Regions from separate parts of the Nonomuraea sp. AD125B genome, predicted to be linked through region 2. Evidence: riboswitches for the same ligand, from Rfam matches in the RefSeq annotation. Region 2 holds a riboswitch; the other holds the start of a gene.
What was found. A riboswitch is a leader RNA that binds a small molecule or an ion and turns the genes downstream of it on or off. The one in region 2 is predicted to bind glycine.
Positions count from the first base shown of each region.

Region 1: it holds a riboswitch for glycine, as region 2 does, so the genes downstream of both, gcvT (glycine cleavage system aminomethyltransferase GcvT) here and gcvP (aminomethyl-transferring glycine dehydrogenase) in region 2, are expected to answer to the same signal.

Region 1 is NZ_JBGLOU010000008.1:342,172-348,276, forward strand. Features, by position in the region: gene ACBR40_RS23205 (L-serine ammonia-lyase) at 1-831, opposite strand, end outside; gene gcvH (glycine cleavage system protein GcvH) at 890-1,279, opposite strand; gene gcvT (glycine cleavage system aminomethyltransferase GcvT) at 1,276-2,361, opposite strand; glycine riboswitch at 2,491-2,588, opposite strand; gene ACBR40_RS23220 (gamma-glutamyl-gamma-aminobutyrate hydrolase family protein) at 2,643-3,335, opposite strand; gene ACBR40_RS23225 (3-oxoacyl-ACP reductase) at 3,346-4,110, opposite strand; gene ACBR40_RS23230 (aldehyde dehydrogenase) at 4,115-5,455, opposite strand; gene ACBR40_RS23235 (glutamine synthetase family protein) at 5,458-6,105, opposite strand, start outside.
Region 2 is NZ_JBGLOU010000018.1:166,110-172,214, forward strand. Features, by position in the region: gene ACBR40_RS38350 (MerR family transcriptional regulator) at 1-642, shown strand, start outside; gene ACBR40_RS38355 (bifunctional nuclease family protein) at 773-1,243, shown strand; gene ACBR40_RS38360 (MerR family transcriptional regulator) at 1,391-2,011, shown strand; glycine riboswitch at 2,061-2,160, shown strand; gene gcvP (aminomethyl-transferring glycine dehydrogenase) at 2,330-5,212, shown strand; gene ACBR40_RS38370 (tetratricopeptide repeat protein) at 5,325-6,105, shown strand, end outside.

The DNA.
Region 1 (6,105 bases), on a different contig from region 2:
CTCGTTGACCGCCAGCGCGAACAGCGTCACCCAGTCCATCGCCTGGAGCGGGTCCTTCTCGGGCGACTCGGCCTGGAGGCGGCGGTGGAGCTGGTTGGCGCGGCGCTTGACCTTGAGCCCGCCGGGCAGCACGCCCTCGCGGGAGATGCCTCTGCGCACGCACTCCTGCATGACCCGCCACAGGTTGAGCACGCCCGCGCGGATCTCCTCCTCGGTGCGGCCGAACGCCTTCTCGTTCTCCATCATCAGCGCGGAGATCGACAGGCCGGTGTTGGAGCAGTGCTTGAGCAGCTCCTCGCCCGTGGTGAACGGGTAGGGCAGCACGGTGTCGTCGGGCTTGATGCGGTCGGCGCCGGTGGCGTTCTCGTCCACGACGAAGCCGCCGCCGACCGAGAAGTAGACCTTCTCCCGCACGGTTCCGCCGTCCGCGTCGTAGGCGGTGAAGCGCATGCCGTTGGGGTGCTCGGGGAGGGAGATCTTGCGTTCGAAGACGAGGTCCTCGCCCACGACGAACGGGATCTCGCGGCGGCCGTAGAGATGGACGGTGCCGGAGGCGCGCATGGCGGCCAGGCGCTCGTCGACGGTGTCGACGTCCACCAGCTCCGGCTTCTCCCCGGACAGGCCCAGCAGGACGGCCTTGTCGCTGCCGTGGCCCTTGCCGGTCAGGCCGAGCGAGCCGTACAGGATGGCCTCGACGCGGGCCACCCGCTCCAGCAGGCCGTCCTCGTGCAGGCCCCGGGCGAACTTGTGCGCGGCCGCCATCGGGCCGCCCGTGTGCGAGCTGGAGGGCCCGATGCCGATCTTGAAGAGGTCGAAGACGCTGATCGCCATTGATGTGCGCCCTTCATGGGACGGAAGCCGGGGCCCGGGCGGGGCCCCGGCGGGGAAATCAGGACTCGCCGGAGGTGAGGGCGGTGTACTCCTCGGCAGAAAGCAGGTCCTCGGGCTCGCCCTCGATGCGTACCCGGAACATCCACCCTTCCCCGTAGGGGTCGCTGTTCACCAGGGCCGGGGTGTCGGCCACGTTCTGGTTGACCTCGACCACCTCGCCGCCCACGGGCGAGTAGATCTCGCTGACGGACTTGGTGGACTCCACCTCGCCGATCGAGTCGCCGGCCGCGACGCTCGCGCCGACCTCGGGGAGCTGCACGTAGACGACCTCACCCAGGGCCTCGACGGCGAACTCGGTGATGCCCACGGTGACGGTCAGGCCGTCGTCCAGCCCGGCCACCCACTCGTGTTCCTTGGTGTAGCTCAGCTCGTCAGGGATGTTGCTCACTTCTTCCTCCTGTAAAAGGGCAGCTCTACGAGGTCCACGGGTTCTTGGCTGCCCCGGATGTCCACTGCCAGGCCTTCACTCGCGCCGGTGTCGACGTAGGCCATCGCGATGGGCTTGCCCAGGGTGTGGGAAGGCGCGCCGCTGGTGACCTCGCCGACGACGGCGCCGTCCTGCGTCACCGGGTAGCCGTGCCGCGGCACCCGGCGGCCCCGCGCGACCAGGCCGACGAGGCGGCGTCCCGGCTGGTCGTCCTTGACCGCCTCCAGCGCCGCTCGTCCGACGAAATCGCCGGGCTTGTCGAATTTCACCACTCTGCCCAGTCCCGCGTCGAACGGGGTCAGCTCCGCGCCGAGCTCGTTGCCGTACAGCGGCATGCCGGCCTCCAGCCGGAGCGTGTCACGGGCGGACAGGCCCGCGGGCGCGAGCCCGTACGGCTCCCCGGCGGCGGTGAGCGCGTTCCAGAGCGGCACGGCGTCCTGGTTGGCGACGAAGAGCTCGAAGCCGTCCTCGCCGGTGTAGCCGGTGCGGGCGATCAGTGCCTCGCGGCCGTCGACCAGGCCGGGCAGGCCGGCGTAGTACTTGAGCCCGGCGAGGTCGGCGTCGGTCAGCGTGGCCAGGATCTCCTGCGCGCGGGGGCCCTGGACGGCGATGAGCGCGTAGCGGTCGGAGCGGTCCTCGACCGCCGCGTCGTACGCCTTGGCCCGCTCCTGGAGCTCCTGGGCGACCTTCTGGTAGTTCGAGGCGTTGGCGACGACCATGAACTCCTCGTCACCGAGCCGGTAGACGATGAGGTCGTCGAGCACCCCGCCCCGCTCGTCGACGATCATGGTGTACCTGGCCCGGCCGGTGGCGAGCGCGGACAGGTGGCCGACCAGCGCGTAGTCCAGCGCCTCGGCGGCCTGCGGGCCGGTCACGAAGATCTCGCCCATGTGGGAGAGGTCGAACAGCCCGGCCGCCTCGCGCACGGCCTGGTGCTCGGCGGACTCTCTGCCGTACCGGAGGGGCATGAGCCAGCCGGCGAAGTCGGTGAGGGTGGCGCCCAGGCTCTCGTGGACGTCGCGTAGCGGTGTCGGTCGGGACATGTGTCGCACCTCAGGACAGGAGTGGATGCCAGCATCCTCCCCCTCTGTCATCGATGCCTGAGAGCTTCGCCCGATTTTTGCCGGACTTTCACCTTCGGCGAGGCCAAGAGCCTGCTTTCCAGAGGCCACCTCGTCCGTGCGGTCCTTTGCCTTGAGAGGTTCGCGGGGAGGGCTTGCTCCTTCAGGGACCCTGACCGGCTGTCAGAGTGCTCTCCCGCACGGTGTCGACGGTGATGTCCGCCAGCCTAGTGGGGGTATGGGGCATTTGTCGCCTACGGGTCTCAGCAGGCCGCGACCAGCGCCTCGAACAGCGCGCCGTCCTCGGCCTCCTCCGGATGCCACTGCACGGCCATCGCGAACGCCGCCCCCTCCAGCTCCACCGCCTCGACCGTGCCGTCCTCGGCGGTCGCGGTCACGGTCAGGCCGGGGGCGAGCCGGTCCACGGCCTGGTGGTGGTAGTGCGGGACCGTCACCGGCTCCGTCCCGAGCGCCTTGGCCAGGCGGCTGCCGGGCACCGGCGTCACCGGCAGATGGCCGAACACGCCCGGCCCCGGCGCGTGCCCCGTGTGCCCCGCCACGTCCGGCAGGTGCTGGTGGAGGGTGCCGCCGAGAGCCACGTTGAGCACCTGAAGGCCACGGCAGACCCCCAGGTACGGCAGCCCGGCGTCCAGCGCCCCCGCCAGCAGCGCGAACTCCGCCTCGTCGCGGAAGGCGCGGACGTAGCCGGTGCGCTCGTGCGGCCGGGCGCCGTACCTGGCCGGGTCGATGTCGCCGCCGCCGGCCAGGACGAGCCCGTCGAGACCGCGCAGCGCCCCGGCGGGCTCGCCGGCCGGCGGCAGCACGACGGGCTGGCCGCCGGCCCGCACGACCTGCTCGACGTACAGGTACGGCAGCAGCGCCACGGTCACGTCCGTCCAGACCGTGAACGTGGCGGGCTCCACGTAGGAGGTGATCCCGATCAACGGGCGACGCACGACGGACCCCCTAGAGCGGCGTCACGTAGGCGCCGCTGATGCCGCCGTCCACCAGGAACTGGCTGGCCGTGATGAAGGAGGAGTCGTCACTGGCCAGGAAGGCGACGGCCGCCGCGATCTCCGACGCCTCGGCGAAGCGCCCGAGCGGCACGTGCACCAGCCGCCGCTGCGCCCGCTCCGGGTCCTTGGCGAACAGCTCCTGGAGCAGCGGCGTGTTCACCGGTCCGGGGCAGAGCGCGTTGACCCTGATGCCCTCGCGGGCGAACTGCACGCCGAGCTCCCGCGACATCGCCAGCACCCCGCCCTTGGAGGCGGTGTAGGAGATCTGCGAGGTCGCCGAGCCCATCACGGCCACGAACGACGCGGTGTTGATGATCGAGCCCTTGCCCTGCCGCCGCATGTACGGGATCGCGTGCTTGCAGCACAGGTAGACGCTGGTGAGGTTGACCTCCTGGACCCGGCGCCAGGCGTCGAGCCCGGTCTCCAGGATGGAGTCGTCGTCGGGCGGCGAGATGCCGGCGTTGTTGAAGGCGACGTCCACACTGCCGTAGGTCTCGTGCGCCGTGGCGAACACCCGCTCGACGTCGTCCTCGCGGGTCACGTCCGCCTCGACGAACAGGCCGCCGACCTCGTCCGCGGCCTTGACGCCCGCCGCCGCGTCGATGTCCACGCAGACGACCCGCGCCCCCTCCTCGGCGAACCTGCGGGCCGTGGCGAGCCCGATGCCGCTGCCCGCGCCGGTGATGACGGCGACCCGATCCTGCAACCGCTGCACTTGCTCACTCCCAGGAGATGAAGACGTTCTTGGTCTCGGTGAACGCCGCGAGGGCGTCCGGGCCGAGCTCCCGGCCGAGGCCGGACTGCTTGAAACCGCCGAACGGGGTCCAGTAGCGGACCGACGAGTTCGAGTTGACCGACAGCGCGCCCGACTCGACCGCGCGCGCCACGCGCAGCGCCCGCCCGACGTCGCGGGTCCAGATCGAGCCGCTCAGCCCGTACGGCGTGTCGTTGGCGACGCGGATCGCGTCGGCCTCGTCCGTGAAGCGGGCCACCGACACGACGGGACCGAAGATCTCCTCGGTGAACGCGGGATCGGTCACCTCGGGCGTCAGCACGGTGGCGGGGAACCAGTAGCCCTTGCCCGCCGGGCACTCGCCCTGGAGCCAGGGGTCGGAGACGAACCCGCGGACCCGTTCCCGGTGCTCGGCGCTGATCAGCGGGCCCATCTCGGTGGCCTCGTCGAGCGGGTCGCCGACCCGGACGGCGCGTACGGCGGGGGCGAGCAGCGCCATGAACTCGTCGTACACCTCGGCCTGCACCAGCAGCCGGGAGCGGGCGCAGCAGTCCTGGCCGGCGTTGTCGAACACCGCGTACGGCGCCGCCGCGGCCGCTTTGGCGAGGTCGGCGTCGGCGAAGACGATGTTCGCCGACTTGCCGCCCAGCTCCAGCGTCACCCGCTTGACCTGGGCCGCCGCCTTGGCCGCGATCTCCTTGCCGACCTCGGTCGAGCCGGTGAACACGATCTTGGCGACGTGCGGGTGCTCCACCAGCCGGGCCCCCGCGACCTCCCCTGCCCCAGGCAGCACCTGGAGCACCCCCTCGGGGAGGCCCGCCGCCAGGGCCAGCTCGGCCAGCCGCAGCGCGGTCAGCGGGGTCTGCTCCGCGGGCTTGACGACGACGGTGTTGCCCGCGGCCAGCGCGGGGGCCACGCCCCACGACAGGATGAGCATGGGGAAGTTCCACGGCACGATCACGCCCACCACGCCCAGCGGCTCCTGGAAGGTGACGTCCACGCCGCCGGGCACCGGGATCTGCCTGCCGTGGTTGCGCTCGGGCGCGGCGGCGTAGAAGTGCAGCACGTCGCGGACCGCGCCGGCCTCCCAGCGGGCGTTGCCGATGGTGTGCCCGGCGTTGTCCACCTCCAGCCTGGCCAGTTCCTCGGCGTGCTCGCCCACCAGGTCGGCGAAGCGCCGCAGCAGCCGCGCCCGGTCGCCGGGTGCCACCGCGCGCCAGGACGGGTACGCCTTCCTGGCACGCTCCACGGCCCGGTCGACCTCGGCCGCGTCGGCGAACTCGACGTCGGTGATGACGTCCTCCGTCGCCGGATTGACGATCTTCATGCTCACATCCGTTCGAAACCGCGGAACAGCTCCCAGTCGGTCACCGCCGCGTCGTAGGCGGCCAGCTCCACCCGCGCGTTGTTCGCGTAGTGCCCGACCACGTCCTCGCCGAACGCCTCACGCGCCGGCTTCGACCCCTCGAACAGGGCCAGCGCGTCGCGCAGCGTCGCCGGCACGGTGTCGGCGCCGGAGTCGTAGGCGTTGCCCGCGTACGGGTCCTCCAGCGCCAGCTCGCCGTCGATGCCGTGCAGCCCGGCCGCGACCAGCGCGGCGACCGCCAGGTACGGGTTGACGTCGCCGCCCGGCACCCGGTTCTCGATGCGCAGCGAGAGCCCGTGGCCGACCAGGCGCAGCGCGCAGGTCCGGTTGTCCAGGCCCCACTTGACGGCCGTAGGCGCGAAGCTGCCGGGGACGAAGCGCTTGTAGGAGTTGACGTTGGGGGCGAACAGGAGGGTCAGCTCGCGCAGGCAGGCGAGCTGACCGGCGATGAAGCGGGCGCCGAGCCGCGACAGGCCGTGCGGCCCCTCGCCGGCCATCACCGGCTCGCCGCTCGTGGAGCGGAGCGAGATGTGGATGTGGCAGGAGTTGCCCTCGCGCTGGTTCGGCTTGGCCATGAAGGTGATCGCCCGGCCCTCCTGGGCGGCGATCTC
Region 2 (6,105 bases):
GCGGCCCGCTCGCACATGAGCATCGGGGAGGTGCTCGCCCTGCTGCAGGGCGAGTTCCCCGATGTGACGATCTCCAAGATCAGGTTCTTGGAGGGCGAAGGGCTCATCGAGCCCGAGCGCAGCCCCTCCGGCTTTCGCAAGTTCACGCACCTGCACGTCGAGCAGCTCCGCTTCATCCTCACCGAGCAGCGCGACCACTACCTGCCGCTGCGGGTCATCAAGGACCGCATGGCCGAGAGCTTCGGCCGCCCCCGGGCCCTGCCCGACAAGCAGGAGGTCAGGCTCGGCCGCGCCGAGCTGCTGGAGGCCGCCGGCATCGACGAGGAGACCCTCGCCGAGTGCGAGGACTACGGCCTGCTGACCCCGGTCGCCCGCCGCTACGACGAGGAGGCGCTCAAGATCGCCCGCACCGTCGGCGCCCTGGCCCGCTTCGGTCTCGGCGCCCGGCACCTGCGCGCGGTCAAGGCCGCCGCCGAGCGCGAGTGCGGCCTGGTCGAGCAGAGCGTCGCGCCGGTGCTGAAACGCCGCGCCCCGGGCGCCATCGGCGAGGCCGAGGAGACCGCGCGGGAGCTGTCCAACCTCCTGCTCGACCTGCACGCGTCGTTGGTCCGCACAGGGGTACGTTCGGTCCTGGGGCGGTGAGGAGACCCCGGATGGTGGCCGGGGAGCAATCGGGGCCTTCCGGGTGTTACGTTGAAATGAAGTAGCCAGTCAGCAGAAGCGACGAACCAAGAGCTGTGCCGGGTCACCGGTCAGGAATACGGAGCAGCCCGTGTTGCAGATGGAGGTCGTGGGCGTAAGAGTCGAAATGCCCACAAATCAACCGATCGTCTTGCTCAAGGAGGCACACGGGGAGCGGTTCCTTCCTATCTGGATCGGGATGACCGAGGCGACGGCCATCGCCCTCGCCCAGGCGGAGGAGCCTCCGCCGCGGCCGCTCACCCACGACCTGTTCCGCGACGTGCTGAGCGCGCTGGGCGTCGGCCTGCGTGCGGTCAACATCGTCGCGCTGCGCGACGGCATCTTCTTCGCCGACCTGGTGTTCTCCAACGGCGTCGAGGTGAGCGCGCGCCCGTCCGACTCCATCGCGCTCGCCCTGCGCACCGGAGCGCGCATCTTCGCCAGCGAGGAGGTGGTCCAGGAGGCCGGCGTGGTCATCCCGGACGACCAGGAGGACGAGGTGGAGAAGTTCAGGGAGTTCCTTGACACGATCACTCCCGAGGACTTCGGCAGGGCGGGGTAGGTATTTCGGTGCATTTACGCTTCACGACGCGCCGAGCCGGATCGTTGACTGAGCATGGTGACGGTCCTACGGTGCAAGTGAAACCCGCGGTCGCCCTATATGAACCCCCAGATCGGGCCGCGGGATGAGAGAAAGCCGGAGGTCCGCGTGGCGGTCAGCAGCGGCGAGGGAAAGACGGCCGGCCAGGAAGATCCGGTGCGGCGCGAGGACGCGCGGCAGCGTGCCGGGGAGCAGGGGCTGCTCTTCGACGAGCGTCCGGCGGCACTGCCGGACGACATCGGTTACCGCGGGCCCACCGCCTGCGCGGCGGCCGGCATCACCTACAGGCAGCTCGACTACTGGGCGCGTACGGGCCTGGTGGAGCCGACCATCCGCGCCGCGCACGGCTCGGGCTCCCAGCGGCTCTACAGCTTCCGCGACATCCTGGTGCTCAAGGTCGTCAAGCGGCTCCTCGACACCGGGGTGTCGCTGCAGCAGATCCGCACGGCCGTGCAGCACCTGCGCAACCGCGGGGTCGCCGACCTCGCGCAGATCACGCTCATGAGCGACGGCGTCAGCGTCTACGAGTGCACCTCGGCCGACGAGGTGATAGACCTCCTCCAGGGCGGCCAGGGCGTGTTCGGCATCGCGCTCGGCCGGGTCTGGCGTGAGGTCGAGGGAAGCCTCGCGGAGCTGCCGGGGGAACGCGCGGCGGTCGAGGACAACGTCCCGGCCGACCACCCCGCTGACGAGCTCGCCCAGCGCCGCCGTGCCCGACGGCTAGGGTAGTAATTCGCCCGTAACGTCCGGAGTAGTACCCTAGGACGGGTAAGGCTGACGACCCCGTGCGGGAGAGTCCCCGGCACCGCCTGGTCCCGGGGCGCCGAAGGAGCAACCCTCCCCGGAATCTCTCAGGCAACCGGTACCGCTCGGGTGAGGCAACTCTGGAAAGCAGGCACGCCCGCCAGGCGCGCCTCACCGACGGTGCAAGCCTCCTCGCGAGGCGAAGCTCTCAGGTCGCGGTGACGCCCGCGCTGACAGAGGGGGAGATCCGGCATCCGCCCGCGCCCCGGCGCCGGTCTCCATAAGCCTCGGGAGGCACCGTCCATGACCGCCCTGTCAGAGTCCCTGCCGGCGTCCCCGCCGCCGTCCGCGCCGACGTCCCTGTCCGAGCCGCCGTTCGCCGGCCGCCACATCGGCCCGTCCGAGGCCGACCAGCAGCGCATGCTGGAGGCCGTCGGCTTCGAGTCCGTCGCCGACCTGGTGGCCGTGGCGGTCCCCGAGGCCATCCGGGCCAAGGACCGGCTCACGCTGCCCGCCGCCGTCAGCGAGAGCGAGGCGATCGCCGAGCTGCGCGCCCTGGCCGGCCGCAACCGGGTGCTCACCTCCATGATCGGCCTCGGTTACCACGACACGATCACGCCCGCGGTCATCCGCCGCAACCTGCTGGAGAACCCGGGCTGGTACACCGCGTACACGCCGTACCAGCCGGAGATCTCGCAGGGGCGGCTGGAGGCGCTGCTCAACTTCCAGACGGTCGTCTCCGACCTGACCGGCCTGCCCGTCGCCGGCGCGTCCCTGCTGGACGAGGCCACCGCGGCCGCCGAGGCCATGACTCTCGCCCGGCGCGCCGGCCGCTCCAAGAGCCACGTGTTCGTGGTCGACGCCGACGCCCTGCCGCAGACCAAGCGGGTGCTCGCCACCCGCGCCGAGCCGCTCGGCATCGAGCTCGTCGAGCACCCGCTCGACGGCGGTGAGCTGCCCGAGTGCTTCGGCGTGCTCGTCCAGTACCCGGGCGCCTCCGGGCGGCTGCGCGACTTCCGCGCCGTGGCCGACGCCGCGCACGAGGCCGGGGCGCTCGTCGTGGCCGCCGCCGACCTGCTCGCGCTCACCCTCGTGGCCGCGCCGGGCGAGCTCGGCGCCGACATCGCGATCGGCTCCTCCCAGCGCTTCGGCGTGCCGCTCGGCTTCGGCGGGCCGCACGCCGCCTACATGTCCGTCCGCGAGGGCCTGCAGCGCCAGCTCCCCGGCCGCCTGGTCGGCGTGTCCGTGGACGCCGACGGCGACCCCGCCTACCGGCTCGCCCTGCAGACCCGCGAGCAGCACATCCGCCGCGAGAAGGCCACCAGCAACATCTGCACCGCGCAGGTGCTGCTGGCCGTCATCGCCGGCATGTACGCCGTCTACCACGGCCCCGAGGGCCTGCGCCGCATCGCGCTGCGCGCCCACCGGCACGCCGCCGCCCTCGCCGAGAGCCTGCGCGCGAGCGGGCTGGAGGTCGTGCACGAGGCGTTCTTCGACACCGTGCTCGTCCGGGTGCCCGGCCGGGCCTCCGAGGTGGTCGCCGCCGCCGCCGAGCGCGGCGTCAACCTGTGGCGGGCCGACGACGACCACGTCTCGGTCGCCTGCGACGAGAAGACCGGCACGGCCGAGCTGCGCGCCGTGCAGGCCGCGTTCGGCGTGCCCGAGCGGGACGCCGACGTCGAGGCCACCGCCGACGCGCTGCCCGCCGAGCTGCTGCGCGAGTCCGGCTACCTCACCCACCCGGTCTTCCACAGCCACCGCTCCGAGACCGCGATGCTGCGCTACCTGCGCCGGCTCCAGGACAAGGACATCGCGCTCGACCGGTCGATGATCCCGCTCGGCTCCTGCACGATGAAGCTCAACGCCAGCACCGAGATGGAGCCCATCACCTGGCCGGAGTTCGCGGGCGTGCACCCGTACGCGCCGGTCGAGCAGGCCGAGGGCTACCTGGAGCTGATCGGCACGCTGGAGCGCTGGCTCGCCGAGGTCACCGGCTACGACGCGGTCTCCCTGCAGCCCAACGCCGGCTCGCAGGGCGAGTTCGCCGGGCTGCTGGCCATCCGCGCCTACCACCGGGACAAGGGCCAGGAAGGCCGCGACGTCTGCCTCATCCCGTCCTCGGCGCACGGCACCAACGCCGCCAGCGCCGTCATGGCCGGCATGCGGGTCGTGGTCGTCGCCTGCGACGCCGACGGCAACGTGGACCTCGCCGACCTCGACGCCAAGATCGCCAAGCACCGCGACGCGCTCGCCGCGATCATGGTCACCTACCCGTCCACCCACGGCGTGTACGAGGAGAGCATCACCGAGGTCTGCGCCAAGGTGCACGAGGCCGGCGGCCAGGTCTACGTGGACGGCGCCAACCTCAACGCCCTGGTCGGACTGGCCAAGCCGGGCGAGTTCGGGGCCGACGTGTCCCACCTCAACCTGCACAAGACCTTCTGCATCCCGCACGGCGGCGGCGGCCCCGGCGTCGGCCCCGTCGCGGTCCGCGGCCACCTGGCCGCCTACCTGCCCGGCCACCCGCTGAAGGACGGCTCCCTGGTCGGGCCGGTCTCGGCCGCCCCGCACGGCTCGGCGGGCATCCTGCCGATCTCGTGGGCCTACATCAGGATGATGGGCGCCGACGGCCTCACCGCCGCCACCGAGCAGGCCATCCTGTCGGCCAACTACCTGGCCAGGCGGCTGGCGCCGCACTACCCGGTGCTCTACACCGGGCGCGGCGGGCTGGTCGCGCACGAGTGCATCGTCGACCTGCGGCAGATCACCAAGGAGACCGGCGTCACCGTGGACGACGTGGCCAAGCGCCTCATCGACTACGGCTTCCACGCGCCGACCATGTCGTTCCCGGTGGCCGGGACGCTCATGATCGAGCCCACCGAGAGCGAGGACCTCGGCGAGCTCGACCGGTTCGCCGACGCCATGATCGCCATCCGCGAGGAGATCGCCAAGGTGGCGTCGGGGGCGTACGACCCGGCCGACAACCCGCTGCGCAACGCCCCGCACACGGCCGAGTCGGTCACCGCCGACGAGTGGCCGCACCCCTACAGCCGCAGCGAGGCCGCCTACCCGGTGGCGTCGCTGCGCGAGAACAAGTACTGGGTGCCGGTGCGCCGCATCGACCAGGCCTACGGCGACCGCAACCTGGTCTGCTCGTGCCCTCCGCTGGAGGCGTACGAGGACTGAGCCGATCGCGGGGCGGGAAACCAGTCCGGCATCGTCAAGTGAGCAGACATGATCGCCGGAAGTGGTTAGGCTTCGGTGCGACCCAGGCCAAGCGGCGCCGTAAGGAGCTCTCTTGACGTCATCGGAGCTGGAGACCCCGCCCCTCGACACCGCCCGCAGGCTCGCCGAGGGCGGCGATCTCGACGGCGCGGCGGCGATCCTGCGCCGGCTCGTCGCCGACCCCGACGAGCCCGACCGCGCGCAGGCCGCCGTCGGGCTCGCCGTGGTGCTGGAGGAGCGCGGCGACGTCGAGGCGGCCCGCGCGGCCGCCCGCACCGCGCTGGCCACCAACCACCCCGAGTACGCCGCCCAGGCCGCCTGCCACCTGGCGCAGGGCTTCGAACGCGAGGGGCGCACCGAGCAGGCCAGAGCCGCCTGGCAGGCCGTGCTGGGCGTCGGCACCCCCGCCTACCTGCCGCACGCCCACCTGGCGCTGGCCCGCCTGGCCGAGACCCTGGGCGAGGCCGAGAAGGAGCTGCGCGAGGCCACGTCGTCGGGCGCGGCGGCCGGCGACGAGCAGGTGGCGGCGCTGGCCGCGCGGGAGCTCGCCGACCTGCTGCTGGAGCACGGCGAGCCGGGGGCGGCCGCCGACGTGCTCATCGAGGCCCTGGGCATCGCCCCCGAGTCCGAGGTGCCGGGGCTGCGGGTGCGGCTCGGCATCGCGCACCTGGAGCTGGCCTGCGCCGAGTTCGCCGAGGCCGTGGAGAGCGGGGCCGACGTCCCGACCAGCGCCCTGGCCATCGAGCTGCTGGCCCGTACGCTGCCGCTGCGCGGGCGGACCGAGGACGCCGACCAGGTGTGGTCGTACGGGCTGGGGCACGCCGACGAGGCGCTGGCCACCGAGGTGCGCCTGC